One region of the Lysinibacillus sp. HST-98 genome, then DNA from elsewhere that is predicted to be linked to it. Evidence: riboswitches for the same ligand, from Rfam matches in the RefSeq annotation. Region 1 holds a riboswitch; the other holds the start of a gene.

Evidence for each region. Region 1 has a riboswitch for cyclic di-AMP ahead of JIN86_RS03170 (TrkH family potassium uptake protein). Riboswitches for the same ligand answer to the same signal wherever they lie in the genome.
Region 2: it holds a riboswitch for cyclic di-AMP, as region 1 does, so the genes downstream of both, JIN86_RS22475 (APC family permease) here and JIN86_RS03170 (TrkH family potassium uptake protein) in region 1, are expected to answer to the same signal.

Annotation. Positions count from the first base shown of each region.
Region 1 is NZ_JAENHX010000001.1:628,700-633,314, reverse strand. It holds gene JIN86_RS03180 (manganese catalase family protein) at 1-88, shown strand, start outside; gene JIN86_RS03175 (potassium channel family protein) at 140-796, opposite strand; gene JIN86_RS03170 (TrkH family potassium uptake protein) at 822-2,159, opposite strand; cyclic di-AMP (ydaO/yuaA leader) riboswitch at 2,275-2,416, opposite strand; gene rpsU (30S ribosomal protein S21) at 2,669-2,842, shown strand; gene JIN86_RS03160 (NfeD family protein) at 3,150-4,478, shown strand; gene floA (flotillin-like protein FloA) at 4,482-4,615, shown strand, end outside.
Region 2 is NZ_JAENHX010000015.1:13,078-17,692, reverse strand. It holds gene JIN86_RS22475 (APC family permease) at 1-1,590, opposite strand, end outside; cyclic di-AMP (ydaO/yuaA leader) riboswitch at 1,709-1,858, opposite strand; gene JIN86_RS22470 (PepSY domain-containing protein) at 2,046-2,570, opposite strand; gene JIN86_RS22465 (PepSY domain-containing protein) at 2,661-3,329, opposite strand; gene JIN86_RS22460 (sensor histidine kinase) at 3,326-4,615, opposite strand, start outside; gene JIN86_RS22455 (response regulator transcription factor) at 4,611-4,615, opposite strand, start outside.

The DNA.
Region 1 (4,615 bases):
ACGTGAACGGGAAATTGTTCATTCCCAACGCTTCAGAGAGGCTGTTGAAATTTTAAAAGATGATAGAGATCAAAAGAAAGTTTTCTAAGACAAAAATGGCTGGCTGTATCAAGGTGAACTTGACACAGCCTTGTTGTGGTTATTGAATATTTGAGAATAAGCTAAGATCTTTTCGATGACCAATCATTACTAATAAATCTTCCTTTTCAATAATTTGCTCAGGAGAAGGGGAGATAATAATTTCTCCCTCGCGCACAATCGCAATTACACTGACGTTATATTTTGCACGCAAGTCTAAGTCACGAAGGTTTTGTCCAGCCATTTTGGAAGGAATCATAATTTCTTCAATACTGTATTCCTTTGATAATTCGATATAATTCAACATATTTGGGGATAGGAGTTGATTAGCCACACGTTCACCCATATCCCTTTCTGGGTAAATAATCCAATCAGCTCCTACTTTATCTAACACTTGCCCATGTCTTTTACCCAGTGCCTTTGCAATCACTTTTTTGATCCCTAGCTCTTTTAATAAAGAGACGGTTAAAATACTAGATTGCATATCATTACCGATCGCCACGATAACACAATCGAAGTTACCAATACCAATCGATTTTAAGGCTTTTTCTTCTGTTGTATCTGCAACCACAGCGTGAGTCACATAGGGTTCGGCATCCTCTACTCTTTCTTCATTTATATCAATTCCTAATATTTCCTGTCCAGCTTCATGCAATCTGCGAGCGACGCTTGTTCCGAATCTACCTAAGCCAATCACAGCGTATTGTTTAATGGTCATAGCGTTTTGCCTTCCTCTCATTTGGTTATCCAATCATAATGTTTCCTTTTGGGTGGCGGAAACTCTCTTTTTTTCTTCGTTTTGCAATGGCAAAAGCAATGGTTAGTGGTCCTACTCTTCCTGCGAACATGGTAATAACCAGAAGAAGACGACCAGCAGGTGTTAGATCTGGGGTTAGGCCCATCGAAAGACCAACAGTACCAAATGCAGAGGTAGCCTCAAATAAATACATCATAAAGCTATGATGCTGTTCCGTGATACTGAGAAGAATCGTCACGACTACAACAATTAATCCTCCACACATTGTAACCGTCAAAGCCTTTAAAATAGTTTCAGTGACAATTCTACGTTTAAAGAGAACGACATCTTCTTTTCCTCGAATTTGTGACCACATAGTAGCCACTAAAACAGCAAAGGTTGTGATTTTAATACCTCCAGCAGTCGACCCAGAGCCTGCCCCAATAAACATGAAAATGATCATTAAAAATAATGTAGAATGCGTTAAGTCTCCAATAGCCAGTGTATTGGAGCCAGCAGTTCGTGGTGTAACCGCTTGGTAAAGCGAACCTAACACTTTACCCCATTCGGATAATGATCCAAGTGTCTTTTGGTTGCCATACTCAAACAAAAATATCAAAATGGTTCCACTAGCAGTTAGCAAAAGTGTGGTTACTAAGACTATTTTTGAATGGACAGAAAGCCTTTTAGTCACACGATATTCATACAATTCATTCATAACAATAAAGCCTAATCCACCGATTGTAATAAGAGCACAGATGGTGAAAACAACAAAGGGGTCATCAACATAGGCAGTCATTCCGTTAAAGCCACCCATTAAATCGAAGCCAGCGTTGTTGAAGTTGGATATGGCATGAAAAAATCCAAAATAAAGGGCCTTTCCAATGGGCATATCAAAAGAAAAACGAATCGATAGAATAAGACCACCAATTATTTCAATACATGCTGTAAAAAGCAATATTCTTTTTACTAATCGAACAAGACCAGCTATGGAGATATTATTAAATGCTTCTTTAAGCAGCAGTCTTTCTTTTAATGAAATTTTCTTTCCAAGCAGTAAAAATAATAATGTGGCAAATGTCATAAATCCTAAACCGCCAATTTGGATTAAGAATAAAAGAATCACTTCGCCAAAAGTAGAGAACGTATCACCTGTATCAACTACAATTAATCCAGTGACACAAGTAGCTGATGTAGCAGTGAATAAAGCATCTAAAAAGGGCAAACCCTTCCCATCCTCTGTAGAAAATGGCATTGTTAAAAGAAACGTCCCTATGGCAATAATGAGAGCAAAGCCCAATACGAGAACTTTTGGAGGGTTTAATGCTCTTTTAAAATTGTTCATTTTATTTTCCTCAATTCTGAATAGTAAACAACTGTTTGTTAAATGGCATAATAAAAAGACCTACGATAAGAGCATGAAAATGACAGAAAGCATGCTCATAATGGTGGTCAATAACGACCTCCTTCGCTTTAGCCGACGAAGTTAGCTGACGGGTAGGATGGCGAAAGAGCTTTCTCATCCCTTCTGCTAAAGCAGAATTAACCCCAAAAAATTGGTTCCTCCGTTCTCAAATAGTTGAGATTTGGCCGATATGAAATTGAATGTGATTATTCTACGCCCTTATTCTATTTTTTGTAAACCCCTTAATTGTTAGGAAAATGTAATTATTTTTATTGTGGGCGATTTCTGTATGAATAATTCGAGCAAAAATAAAACCAAAAATTCACTTGATAATTTCGCATACTTTCTATTGACCATTATTAGACAATACGATATAATTTTTTAGTACACAACAGAAGGTGATTTGCCTAATTGTGTATTGACGTGTGTTCGGAGGGAGGGAAAGAGAGATGTCAAAAACTGTCGTTCGCAAAAACGAATCGCTTGAAGATGCTCTTCGCCGCTTCAAACGTACTGTATCAAAAAGTGGTACAATTCAAGAAGTTAGAAAGCGCGAGTTCTACGAAAAACCTAGCGTAAAACGTAAAAAGAAATCAGAAGCTGCACGTAAACGTAAGTGGTAATTTAATTTCCCATTAAAAATCCCTACGTTCATAACACGCAATTGTATGATTCACTGAGCAGACAAAGTTATACCTGAAATTAATCACATTTTTGATTAATTTCAGGTATTTTACATTGCTCAACTTTACGTACATATGAAAAAGCCGAATGAATTCACTTTGATTCATTCGGCTTTTTTGCACATACTGTTGGTAATTGCATTAGATCGAATGATAAATAAGTGAATAAATTTTTAAGATTTGTGAAACTTTTCGCATGATTGACCGTATATACAGAGGAGAGGCATGTTAGAAGGGAGGGGAAAAGATGCGAAAACGGAGAATCCTCAGCTATTTACTAGTGATATGGATGACTTTTTTGTTAGCGTTTCCATTAACTTCGGCTTTTGCCAGTAATAAGGTTTATCATGTTCTGATTCATAATGAAGTAGAACGAGGACTTCATGCATTTTTAGAACGAGCTTTTAAAGAGGCTGAAGAAAACAATGCAGAGGCGATTATCTTAGAAATACATACGCCTGGCGGTTTTGTGAATGCGGCCAATGATATCGCCATGCTTATGGATGCAACGCAAATAAGGACGATTGCTTATATTAATAAGGATGCGCACTCAGCAGGAGCTTTTTTAGCCTTACATGCGGATGAGATCTACATGGTTCCAAATGGAACAATCGGTGCAGCGGCAGTTATCGATTCAGCAGGTAATGCGGCCGACCTAAAGGCTAATAGCGCTTGGCTTGCTCAAATGAAAGCAGCAGCAGAAACGTCAGGGCGCAACCCTAAGTATGCATTAGCAATGGCAGATACCAACTATGAACTACCAGAATACCGTGCTGGCGGAAAGAATTTGTTAACCCTATCTGCCTCAGAAGCATTAAAGGTTAAATATTCTGAAGGGACGGTTAAGGATTTTCAGGAGCTTTTAGACGTAACCAACTTGAATGGTAGTGATGTTGTTCCCATTGAACCGACCTTTTCTGAAAAATTAGCTCGTTTTATTACAAATCCCATCATTGTACCTATTCTATTGTCTATCGCTAGTTTAGGACTTGTGATGGAGCTTTATTCGCCAGGATTTGGTGTTCCAGGTATAATGGGCTTATCAGCACTTGGTTTATTCTTCTTTGGACATATGGTGGCCGGCTTTGCGGGATATGAAACATTATTGTTATTTATTGTTGGGTTAGCCCTTTTAATTGCAGAGTTTTTTGTCCCAGGTGGAATTGTTGGTATTTTAGGTGGTGTCTTAATAGTACTAAGTCTGATACTGGCAGGTGCAAATATGATGCAAATGATAGTAGCAATTCTCATTGCGGTTGTGATAGCGATGATAGGAATGGTGATTCTGATGAAATTTTTCGGAAAAAAACTGCATGTCTTAAACAGGCTTGTGTTAATGGATGCAACCACGACAGAAGAAGGGTATGTATCCAATGTGAATCGCACAGAACTGTTAGGGAAAATTGGGAAAACGCTTACGCCACTTCGTCCATCTGGAACAATGGTACTTGGTAGTGAACGCATTGATATTGTCTCAGAAGGTGGCTATATCGATGTCAATCAACATGTAGAAATTATTAAAGTTGAAGGCTCACGCATTGTTGTGAGACAAACAGATAAAGAGATGGAGGAATAGAAAATGGGTTTTGATTTAGCTTTGATTGGTCCTATTGCTGGACTAGTTATTTTATTCATTGTGCTTGCGGTATTCTTTACCTTTGTACCCGTAGCATTGTGGATTTCTGCATTAGCAGCAGGTGTACGTGTGAGTAT
Region 2 (4,615 bases), on a different contig from region 1:
AACTAATCGTACATCAGGTTGCCAGACATTCCACTTCTCTTCAAAAGCTTTTGCATCTGCTTGATCGAAAGCTACGTAAAAGGCTATCACTTTATCAACCTTAAGTGATTTGGCATAATGTAGAGAGTTTTCAACCACCTTTGTTATACCAGCTACTGGCACAATGAAAACATTCCCCTCAATAGTAGCCAGTTCCTCATGATTTAATCTTAACTGTTCTCCAACAGCTTGATAATGTTGCTTAATGCGATGGAATACAAAAATAATAATTGGTAAAAAGATAAACACTGGCCAAACTTGAGACATTTTTGTCACAAAAAACATCATTGCCACGATGAAAGAGATAGCGGCCCCAATTGTATTGATCGTAAATCTTGCTACCCAGCCTTTAGGTTTTTCGCGCCACCATTTTCTCATCATCCCCGTTTGCGCTAATGTAAAGGGAATAAATACGCCTACTGCATAGAGCGGAATTAAATGCTCTGTGGCCCCGTCAAAAAGTATAATTAAAACAATGGCAGCAATACCTAGCATTAAAATACCATTTGAATAGCCAAGACGGTCCCCTCGGATTTGGAAGATTCTTGGGATAAAACCATCCTTCGATAAATTCACAGCAAGCAAGGGAAATGCTGAATACCCTGTGTTTGCGGCAAGTACTAAAATCATTGCAGTTGTCCCCTGGACAATATAATAAAGAAAATTCCGACCAACACTAGCTTCTGCTAGTTGGGAAACGACTGTTGCTTCTTCTGTTGGTGCAACGCCATAAAAATAAGCTAGACTAACAATCCCGATGAATAAAACGGCTAAAATGGCGCCCATTACTAAAAGCGTTTTAGCAGCATTATTTGGAGCAGGATTTCTAAAATTAGGTATGGCGTTAGAAATAGCCTCTACTCCTGTTAACGCTGAACTTCCTGATGCAAATGCCTTTAATAAAATAAATAGGCTAATCCCTGCCACTGGTGTACCAATCTTTGGATGTAACTCTGCAGGCACCTGTCCAGTTGCCACATTATAGAGCCCAATCCCGATTAGCAACAGCATAACGCCTACAAATAGATAAACTGGGTAAGCCAAGATAGAGGCTGACTCTGTTACACCTCGCAAGTTTAAAATCGTTAAGAAAATCACAAATATAATAGCAATGGGTACATTATAAGCATGAAGACTTGGAAATGCAGATGTAATGGCATCTGTCCCAGCCGACACACTTACTGCTACCGTTAAAATATAATCAACAAGCAAAGAACCCCCTGCAACAAGACCTGCATTCACGCCTAAATTTTCTCGTGATACGACATAAGCGCCTCCCCCATGTGGATAGGCGAAGATAACTTGACGATAGGATAAAATCAATGCCACGAGTAGAATAACCACTCCAGCGGCAATAGGTAAAGTATACCAAAAAGCCATTGTACCTACCGTCATCAGAACAATTAAAATTTGTTCTGGTCCATAGGCTACTGACGACAATGCATCTGACGATAATATAGCCAATGCCTTTGTTTTACTTAGCTTTTGTTCCCCTAACGCATCGGATCTTAATGGTTTGCCGATTACATAACGTTTGAATGAGGATTTCATTGATAAACACCTTCTAGTTTCATAGAATGTGTTTCGCCTTTCTAAATGACATCAAAAAACGCCTACAAGTCATCACTAAATAAGACTTGTAGACGCTCATCCGTCTGCCAAGCTCCACTTTTCTGCTCTTAACGCTTACGAGGTTAGCTGTCGGATTCGGGCCTGAGTAGCCCTACTCCTCCAAAAGGAAGAGATTCACCCCAAGAATGGCTATGCCATCCATCAAAATTGGTTCCCCCGCGTTTAGTTGCTTCAGCGATTTAGAAATTTGAAACTTTTATAATGATGTCATAGTACGCCTGCTAATTGAAAAAGTAAAGAAGAAAATTTTTCTTTTTTGAACATATAAATAACCACTTCTTAAAGTAAATTTCCTGAATATCTAGTAAATACCCACAATAAAAACAATAAAACTGCCTTAAAGGTATGTTCTCCCTTTAAGACAGCTCATTAAATTAGTCATCAAAGCCTTGTTCAAAATCTATAATGTTCCCAGAGACTGCATCCACATCTACTTCGTATTCATATTGACCGTCTTTTAATTCAATTTCATATACACCATCATCAAGTTTAATTTTTGTCACTTTACCCTTTGCTTTTGTTTGGGCTGTCTTGACAGCCTGCTCTTTTGTAATTATTTTTGTTGTAGCAGTCGTAGCAGGAATATGATCATCCCAATCATCGTCATCTAGACGTTCCTTTTTCTGCTTGAGTAATTTCCCACTATAAGCATCAAATTTTAAATCATATTCTTCTGTATCTGTATACACCTCTACTTCATAAATAGAGCTAAACTGATTTTGGTCAAATTCGATATTGGCAACTGTACCATCCACTACCGCTAGCGCTTTCTTCTCAATTTCCTGCATGGATAAGACCTTTTTTTCTTGGGCATTTCCTGATAATAAAGTCGTCGAGCCAATCGCTGCACCCACTCCAAGAGTAATTACTAGTGCTGGAATCATTATCATTTTTTTCATGTTCATCTCTCCTTTGTTTTATCTAAACTTAGCTTACCAAGTGAAGATGATAGAACTATAAGAGGAACATTAGAATTTCATGAGAATGATTTAATGATCGTCATCCCATGTTACAGACAGTACTTTTCCTGAAACAGCATGAATTTGAAATGTAGCTTCGTCCTCCTGCGTTTCAATCTCAACTAAATAGTAACCACCCTCTGAGGTTTCTTCAAAATCAACTGAATCCACTTCACCCTTTAATTGCTTAAGAGCTATTTGAATAGCCTGTTGCTCAGTAATAATAGGCTCTTCGATAGGTTGTTCTTGTGGCTCAACCTTTTTCTCTGCCAGTAGTTCGCCAGTATAACCATCAAGGGTTAAATCCATTTGAATTTTCTTATTTTCAACACGTACAGTATAAACGGAGTCTGTAAGCATAACGCTTTCTACATCTCCATATTCCTTTTTAACCATTTGTCTGATCTGCTTTTCTGTTAATAGTAATTTACTTTGTCCTTCTTTCATGATTAGAGCAGTTACCTTTTGTGTCGTAACATCAAGTATAGCTGCATACTTGACATTCTCTCGCGTAAAAAGCATTTCCAAGGTATTTCCTTGTTTTTCAACTTGTGTAACATGACCATTGTAGATAGTCTCAATATGGCGAATAGCCTCCGCTTCACTAATAGGTTGAACGTAAAAATAACGATGTTGAACAAACCAAATTACTCCACTACAAAGGATAATACCAACAATTACTAACATCCACTTTTTCATTGCTGTCCCTCCTTTGGTATACATAAAGTAAAGCTCGAGCCTTCCCCTAGCTTACTTTTCACATCTATTGTTATACCTAGTTGTTGTGCCAGTTCATGTGCTATTGCTAGCCCTAGCCCCGAACCACCTGTTTTACGATTACGATCCTCTGTTACACGATAAAAACGCTCAAACAAATGAGGAATATGCTCGATTGGAATACCAATACCAAAATCTTGGATGGTAATACGTACATGATTGGTTGTTTCAGTGGCTTGAATACGTACTTCATCCTCACTATATTTCCTAGCATTATCCAGCAAAATAAAAAGTAGTTGCTTCAATATTTTTTCATCACTATAAATATACTTTGGAATCTGCTCATCAATTCTAAATGTTCGATGATAAGCCTGTTCCATTTGTAAAGCTACTTTATTTAAGAACGGGGCAAGCTCTAGTTGTTCGAAATGAACGTCCAATTGCTCTTTGTTTTTAGCTAGTTCTAGCAATTGCAATACCATTTCATGCATACGAGATGATTCATTGGCAATAGCTTGTAAGGATTCCTGAGCAACCTCCCGATTATCAAACCCCCTCCTTAGGAGTAGTTTTGCATAGCTTTCAATGACAGTTATAGGAGTTTTTAATTCATGGGAGGCATTTGATACAAATTCTTGTTGCTTCTGATAATGTTGTTCAAGCTTCTCCATCATCATATTAAAAGTGCGGTTTATGTTTGTTAATTCGTCCCCACCTTTTTCTGTGGTATCTATTTTTTCATATTTCCCAGTAGATGCACTTTTGCGCATGGTCTCATTTAAACGTTCTAACGGTAATAAAATAAGTCGACCGAGTACAAAGCTCGCTAGGAAAATAGGAATCGATGCCACAACAGATACAACAACTAAGATGAACTTTAACAAATCTAATGTCCGCTCTACTTCTTCCATAGATTGCTGCAAAGTTATGTCCACCACCGTTCCGTCGATCCAAATGGCAGGCATTGTATAGGTAATAGAAGGTACCTCTTGCATTTCGAGTGTAGCCTGAACCTTCGTTTTCAAAAGTTCACCATCATTTATATAAACGGCACCATCTGTTGGCATATAGGCTCTTAATACTTGCTGTAGGTTGGTTTGTGCATTTAACTGACTCAGTGTAGAGCTTAACTCATTTGCCCGTGACTGAAGCTGATTATATTCCGTATCATAGGCAAATTTCTCATACAACAAATAAATTCCACTATTTGTTGCCACTACTATAACTAGCATAAGCAATGTTGTTAGTAGATGGATTTTTGTTTTAAG